Regions from separate parts of the Mycobacterium sp. Dal123C01 genome, predicted to be linked through region 1. Evidence: riboswitches for the same ligand, from Rfam matches in the RefSeq annotation. Region 1 holds a riboswitch; the other holds the start of a gene.
What was found. Region 1 has a riboswitch for cobalamin ahead of ACTXG5_RS23345 ((2Fe-2S)-binding protein). Riboswitches for the same ligand answer to the same signal wherever they lie in the genome.
Positions count from the first base shown of each region.

Region 1 (3,482 bases):
ATTAACCCGCAGCTAGACGCGGCGGCGTTCCCGTTCGGCGGTCAGCTCGGCAAGGACAACCTCGCAGGCCAGGTTCTGGCTATAGCCGCGGCGCGCCAGCATTCCCACCAGCCTGCGGGTGATCCGCGCGTCGTCCCCGCTCAGCGTCTCCCGCCGCAGCTTGGCCTGGACCAGTTGCTCGGCCCGGTCTCGCTCGGCCCCGGCGTCGATACCGGCCAGCGCCGTGCTGATGACCTCGTTGTCGACGCCTTTGGTGCGCAACTCGGCAGCCAAGGCACGCCTGCTCTTTCCCGCCCTAGCTCGCCGGGACTGCACCCACTGCTCGGCGAAATCCCGGTCATCCACCAGGCCGACGGCGGCCAGCCGGTCGAGCACCGCAGCACTGACGTCGTCGGGGTATCCGCGTTTCGCGAGCTGGCCGGACAACTCGGCCCGGGTGCGCGATCTCCCGGTGAGCAGGCGCAGGCACAGTGCCCGCGCCTGCTCTTCGCGGGAGGGCTCAGAAGTCGACGGGGGCGGGCAGGATGTCGTCATCGGTAACCACCGCACCAATGCCAAGCTTTTCCTTGATCTTCTTCTCGATCTCGTTGCCGATATCGGGGTTCTCTATCAAGAAGGTGCGGGCGTTCTCCTTGCCCTGGCCGAGTTGCTCGCCCTCGTAGGTGAACCAGGACCCGGACTTGCGGATGAAGCCATGATCCACACCCATATCGATCAGCGAGCCCTCCCGGCTGATGCCATGGCCATAGAGGATGTCGAACTCGGCCTGCTTGAACGGCGGCGCCACCTTGTTCTTGACAACCTTGACCCGGGTGCGGTTACCGACCGCGTCGGTACCGTCCTTGAGCGTCTCGATCCGGCGCACATCCAGGCGCACCGACGCGTAGAACTTCAAAGCCTTTCCACCCGTGGTGGTTTCCGGGCTGCCGAACATCACCCCGATCTTCTCCCGAAGCTGGTTGATGAAGATCGCGGTAGTTTTCGAATTGCTCAGCGCGCCAGTCATTTTCCGCAGCGCCTGACTCATCAGCCGGGCCTGCAGACCGACGTGGCTGTCCCCCATCTCGCCTTCGAGCTCCGCGCGCGGCACCAGCGCGGCCACCGAGTCGATGACCAGGATGTCGAGCGCGCCGGAGCGGATCAGCATGTCGGCGATCTCCAGGGCCTGCTCCCCGGTGTCGGGCTGGCTGACCAGCAGGGAATCGGTGTCGACGCCGAGCTTGTGGGCGTAATCAGGATCCAGGGCGTGCTCGGCGTCGATGAACGCCGCAACGCCGCCGGCCGCCTGCGCATTGGCTACCGCGTGCAGCGCAACGGTGGTCTTACCCGAGGACTCCGGGCCGTAGATTTCCACGACCCGGCCACGCGGCAGGCCGCCGATACCCAAGGCCACATCCAGTGCGATGGACCCGGTCGGAATGACCGCAATCGGCTGACGAATCTCGTCGCCGAGACGCATCACCGAACCTTTGCCGTAACTCTTCTCGATCTGGGCCATCGCCAGCTCGAGGGCCTTCTCACGATCGGGGGCTTGCGCCATGGTGTCTCTCCTGTGGTCGGTGTTCCGTGACCGGTTTCGGTCGGTTGGCCGTGACACTAGAGAAGGCCACCGACAAGTCGTCCTCTTCGAGCGATCACCACAGTAGACGAACACCTGTTCGATTCAAGTTCGACACGCCGCGACGGCAATGTGTGGCAATATCGGCTGCCGAAAGGCGTCAACGGGGCCTTCACGGCAACCCGAGAAAGCCAGAGGAAACCGGTGCGAATCCGGTGCGGTCCCGCCACTGTGATCGGGCATTTGTCCCGAGAGCCAGATACTCGCCGTCGGCGCTTCCTCACTAGACGCTGGGGCGGACCTCCCCGGAGAGGGCGGTCGCGCAAGCATGGACATCTCCGGTCAGCTGGCCGAAATATCCTCCTACAAAGGATTTTTCGCGCTCACTGTGGGCGGCGGCGCGAGAGGATGGCACCCGGTCCACCAGGACTACACCGACGGCTTTGCCGGTTTGATCGACGCCACCGCCAAGCGCTACCACACGACGGACCTACGGATCGGGGCCTCGCTGGTTCATCTCGGCCACGCCACCCGGCTGTGGTCACCCGTGCTCGCGTGCGCATTGGCCCACGGCGTCGTTCCCGACCTCAAAGACCTGGAACGTGCCGACGACGGAGCGCAGCTCCGCATGCCTGAACCCACCGGAAGGGCCGTCCAGGAAGTCTCGGCGGAGGTGTTGTACCGCGCGGTGGTGCAACACCATATGCAGCCATTCGCGGCCGGTCTGCGGGTCAAGCTGGCACCTGCCCTGCTGACAGGCAACATCGCGTCCGCACTCGTCGGCGCATCCCGGGCGCTGCTCGCCGCGCGGCCCGACCTGCGCGGCGCGATCGTCGAGATCACCGACTCCCTGCTGGACACCGGGGTGCTGTCCGGATCCGGCGTGATCACCGACTCACATCTGGGCTTCCGGCGCGGCAGCTGCTGCCTCTTCTATCGCATCCCCGGCCGATCCGTGTGCGGAGACTGCGTGTTTCGCCGGGACCCACGGTCAAACCGGAGATGAGTGTGCGCTGGCGGCGTTGAGTGTGCGGTCAGGGCGGGAAACACGCCGAGATCACGCCGCCAATGCACACTGAACGCCGTCAGCGCACACGGAAGGCCGCGGCAGCCTCACCACTGCTCGCGGGGCACGTCGAAGTCGACGCACAACGCCCGCCAGACGTCGCGGGGGTCGACGCCGTCCTCGATCGCCTGCTCGGCGGTCCGGCCGTTGAAAACCCCCAGCACGTGATCTGCCAGCACCGATGCACCGTATGCGGTGCCAAACCGCAGCACCACTCGCTCGTTGAACTCCGTCAGCCGCACGCCAGCCAACATACCCAGCCCGGTCATTTCGCAAGCGCCAGCGCTTGATGGCATACCAGCACCGGGTCGGCGACGCGGTTGATCCCGGCCGCGGCCATCCGGGCGGCCTCGCGGTAGCGGGGCGACGACAACACCTCGTTGGCCGCGGTCACCAGCGCGTCGGCGGTCAACGGCCGAATCAGCCGCGCGCTCCCCTGGCGCATCACCCGATTGGCGATCTCCCACTGGTCCCCGCCACCGGGAACCACTACCAACGGCACCCCGGCCAGCAGCGTCTTGGCCACCATCCCATGACCGCCGCCGCAGATCACCAGATCGGCGTGCGCCAACAGCTCGTCCTGACGCCCCAGCCCGACCGCCGCCCACTCCGGCACCGTCAGATCCGCCCCGCTCAAGCGCGACACCAGCAGGCGCGATCCCGCCGGCAACGTGTCCCCCGGCGTCAAGCACCCCAACGCGACTTCGGCCAGACCTTCAGTCCCGATCAATGCGGTCGACGGCGCGACGACCACTACCGGTCCCGAGCCGGCGGGGACCTCGAGAACCCGATCGGTTGGCTCGAAGTGCAACGGACCCACCAGGACGGCCTCGGCCGGCCAGTCCGGACGCGCGACTT
Region 1 is NZ_CP199580.1:4,976,301-4,979,782, forward strand. It holds gene recX (recombination regulator RecX) at 13-534, opposite strand; gene recA (recombinase RecA) at 500-1,540, opposite strand; cobalamin riboswitch at 1,706-1,843, shown strand; gene ACTXG5_RS23345 ((2Fe-2S)-binding protein) at 1,887-2,564, shown strand; gene ACTXG5_RS23350 (DUF3046 domain-containing protein) at 2,672-2,866, opposite strand; gene ACTXG5_RS23355 (glycosyltransferase) at 2,890-3,482, opposite strand, start outside.

Region 2 (3,482 bases), 2.4 Mb from region 1:
TCGGCGACGCCGGAGGTAGCCAACCGGAACGACCCCACGGCCCAACGCAGGTACTCGTCCTGATCGGCGCGACGCAGCGGCAGCAGCTCACGCAGCGCGGGTTCGTCGACCTGGATGACGGCGATCCCGGCGGTCTGCAGATCGACGGTCTCGTCGCGGATGGCCAGCGCCACCTGGTTGGCGGTGTCGGCCAGCGGCTGATCGTCACGGACAAAGGACCACGCCAGGATCGTGACCGGCCCGGTCAACATGCCCTTCACCGGCTTGCTGGTCAAAGACTGCGCGTAGGTAGCCCATTCGACGGTCATCGGGTGGGTCCGAACGACGTCGCCGTAGAGCACCGGCGGGCGCACGCAGCGGCTGCCATAGGACTGCACCCAGCCGTTCTGGGTGGCGAAGAAGCCCTCCAGCTGCTCGGCGAAGTACTGCACCATGTCGTTGCGCTCCGGCTCACCGTGCACCAGCACGTCGATCCCGAGGTCTTCCTGCAGCTTGATGACGTCGGCGATCTCCTGCTTCATCCTGTTGATGTATTCCGCCTCGTCGATCTCGCCGGCCCGCAACGCAGCGCGCGCCTTACGGATCGCCGTGGTCTGCGGGTAGGAGCCAATCGTTGTGGTCGGCAGCGGCGGCAGGTGCAGCCGCTCGTCCTGGCTGGCGCGACGTTCGGCGGCGTCACCGCGGTGCGTGCCGGACGCGACGATCGAGTCGATGCGAGTCCGGAGCCGGTCGTTGTGCAGCCGCGGGTCGCTCTTGCGAGAGGCCACCGCGGCATTGGACGCGGCGATCTCGTCGGCGACCGCGTCGCGTCCCTCGTGCAGGGCGCGAGCCAGCGTCACCACCTCGGCGACCTTCTCCTGCCCGAACGCCAGCCAGCTGCGCAGCGCGTCGTCCAGGTCGGTCTCCGGCTCCAGCGAGTAGGGCACGTGCAGGGTCGAGCACGACGTCGAGACCGCGACGTTGGCCGCCGAGCCCAGCAGGGTCGCCAGTTTGCCCAGCGCCGCCTCCAGGTCGGTGCGCCAGATGTTGCGTCCGTCGACGACGCCGGCCACCAGCGTCTTGCCGGCCAGCTCGGGCACCGCCGCCACCGCGGTGTCGGCGCCGTAGACGAGGTCGATGCCGATTGCCTCGATGGGTGTGCGGGCCAGCGCCGCCAACGAGTCGCCGGGGTCACCGAAGTAGGTGGCCACGTAGATGGCGGGCCGGTTGGTCACCTTGCCCAGCGCGGTGTAGACCGCCTCGGCCAGTGCGGGCGCGTCGGGGGAGATGTCGGTCACCAGCGCCGGCTCGTCGAGCTGTACCCACTGCGCGCCGTTGTCGGCAAGCAGCGACAGCAGCTCGGCGTAGATCGGCACCAGCTCCTGCAGCCGGTCGATGGGCGCGCCGCCGCCGTTGACGGCCTTGCTCAGCAGCAGGAAGGTGACCGGGCCGACGACGACCGGGCGCGCCGGAATCCCTTGTTCGAGTGCTTCTTTGAGCTCGGAGAGCACCTTGTCCGGGTTCAGCGAAAACTTTGTCGCGGGCTCGATCTCGGGAACGATGTAGTGGTAGTTGGTGTCGAACCACTTGGTCATCTCCAGCGGGGCGACATCTTTGTTCCCGCGCGCCGCGGCGAAGTACCGGTCCAGGTCGTCGGGAACCTGCGCGGCCCGGGCCGGCAGCGCGCCGAGCAAGACGGCGGTGTCGAGCACCTGGTCGTAGTAGGAGAAGGTGTTCACCGGTACCGAGTCCAGGCCGGCGTCGGCCAGGCCCTGCCACATGTCGCGGCGCAAGGTGGCGGCGACGTTTTCGAGTTCCGTTCGGCTGGTGCGTCCGGCCCAGTAACCTTCGGTCGCGCGCTTGAGTTCACGTTTGGGGCCAATGCGCGGAGAGCCGACAACTGTCGCGGTAAATGCTTGAGGGGTCACGATATTTCTCGTCCTTCAGTCGGCGTGGTGGTCACCGCCGGCGGACGTGCAGCCGATCCGGTCGCGGTGCGCACCTGAGCACTAACCGCAACGGCTGCAGCATCACGCCCATTCCTCGAGGCGATGAGCCGCCGGGCGCGGCGCGCCCGGCACAGCTGGCAGGTCTCCGGACTCGCAGGCGCGCACCTGGCGGTGCTCCTAATGGCCGTCGCTTCCCAGTCTCAATCGTTCAGGACCAGTGCTTGCTAAAAACTCTGACGGCGGTCGTTCCTGCATACCGTTGCGGGACAGTCCCGGATTCTCACCGGGTTCCCTCTTACGAAGCGTTACTAACGTTGCTTCGCTCGATGCCGCGCCGCGGGCTGCGGCGCAAGCAGACCAGCTGCGATAACGAGTCTAATCAGCCCGCCAAAGCGTCCACGATCGGGACGTCTCCATTGTTGAATTCGATCGTCCGCCGGACGGTCGAATCGTCGGCCAGCGCGGCGGCGGCGACCAGCGCGACGTCAGCGCGCGAGACGGAACCGTTGCCCTGCGCCAGCACGATCTTGCCGGTCGCCGGTTCCAGGGTGAGCCTGCCGGGACCCAGTACCGTCCACTCCAGCTCGCTGTCTCGCAGGTGGGCGTCCGCGGCGGCTTTGGCCTCCGCGTAGGCGAAGAACGGATCATCCTGCGGCACGCCATGATCGGGGCCCGCGCCGAAGTAGGACACCATGACGAACCGTTTGACGCCCGCCTGGGCGGCGGCGTCGATCACCCGGATCGCGGCGTCACGGTCGACGGCATAGGTCCGCGCCGGCTCGCCACCGCCGGCCCCGGCCGAGAAGACGACCGCGTCGTGCCCGGTCAGCAGATCGGCCAGCGCTTGCGTGTCGAGCTGCTCGATGTCGGATACCACCGGCTTGGCGCCGGTGGCAGCGACGTCGTCGGAGTGTCCGGGATTGCGGAAGACCGAGGTCACCTCGTCGCCACGCTCGGTCAGGATGCGGGACAGCTGCAGCGCGACCTTGCCGTGGCCGCCGAAGACGATGATGTGTGCCATGCCTCCGACGGTAGCGCTGCTACAGCTTGACTTTCCCCATGATCAGGTCGATGAGGGGCTTGCCCGGCGGGTACGCGTTGGTGAGTGACGCCATCGTGTGGCCGTAGTCCACCAGCACCGTGATCCCGTTGACGCCGAACGCCGCGGCGCTGTTGAGGAACGCCATCACGTCACCCATCTGCTCGGGCGTGTGGACCTTGGAGCCAGTCTCTTCGCGGTAGTCCTGGGCGAAGGACAGCCACAGGTCCGCATTGGCCTGGGCCAGCGGGGTATCGGTTGGGCCCGGGCAAATCGCGTTGATGCGAATGCCCTTCTTCAGCAGGGGAAGACCCTGGGTTGCCACGTAGGCGTTGACGATCTTCTTGCTGGTGCCGTAGTGGATGATGCCTTCCGACTCGTGCGCCTCTGACCAGGCCACGGCCGCCGCGTAGTCCGGTGTGGCCAAAAAGTCCGTCAACAGTTCCAGGTCGTTCTCCCAGCCCATGCCGGCGACCGAGGAGATGAAGCAGATCGCCGAGCCGGACGGAAGCTGA
Region 2 is NZ_CP199580.1:2,567,604-2,571,085, forward strand. It holds gene metE (5-methyltetrahydropteroyltriglutamate--homocysteine S-methyltransferase) at 1-1,907, opposite strand, end outside; cobalamin riboswitch at 2,048-2,285, opposite strand; gene ACTXG5_RS12375 (NAD(P)H-binding protein) at 2,308-2,949, opposite strand; gene ACTXG5_RS12380 (SDR family oxidoreductase) at 2,969-3,482, opposite strand, start outside.
Region 2: another riboswitch for cobalamin. It lies ahead of metE (5-methyltetrahydropteroyltriglutamate--homocysteine S-methyltransferase); the one in region 1 lies ahead of ACTXG5_RS23345 ((2Fe-2S)-binding protein).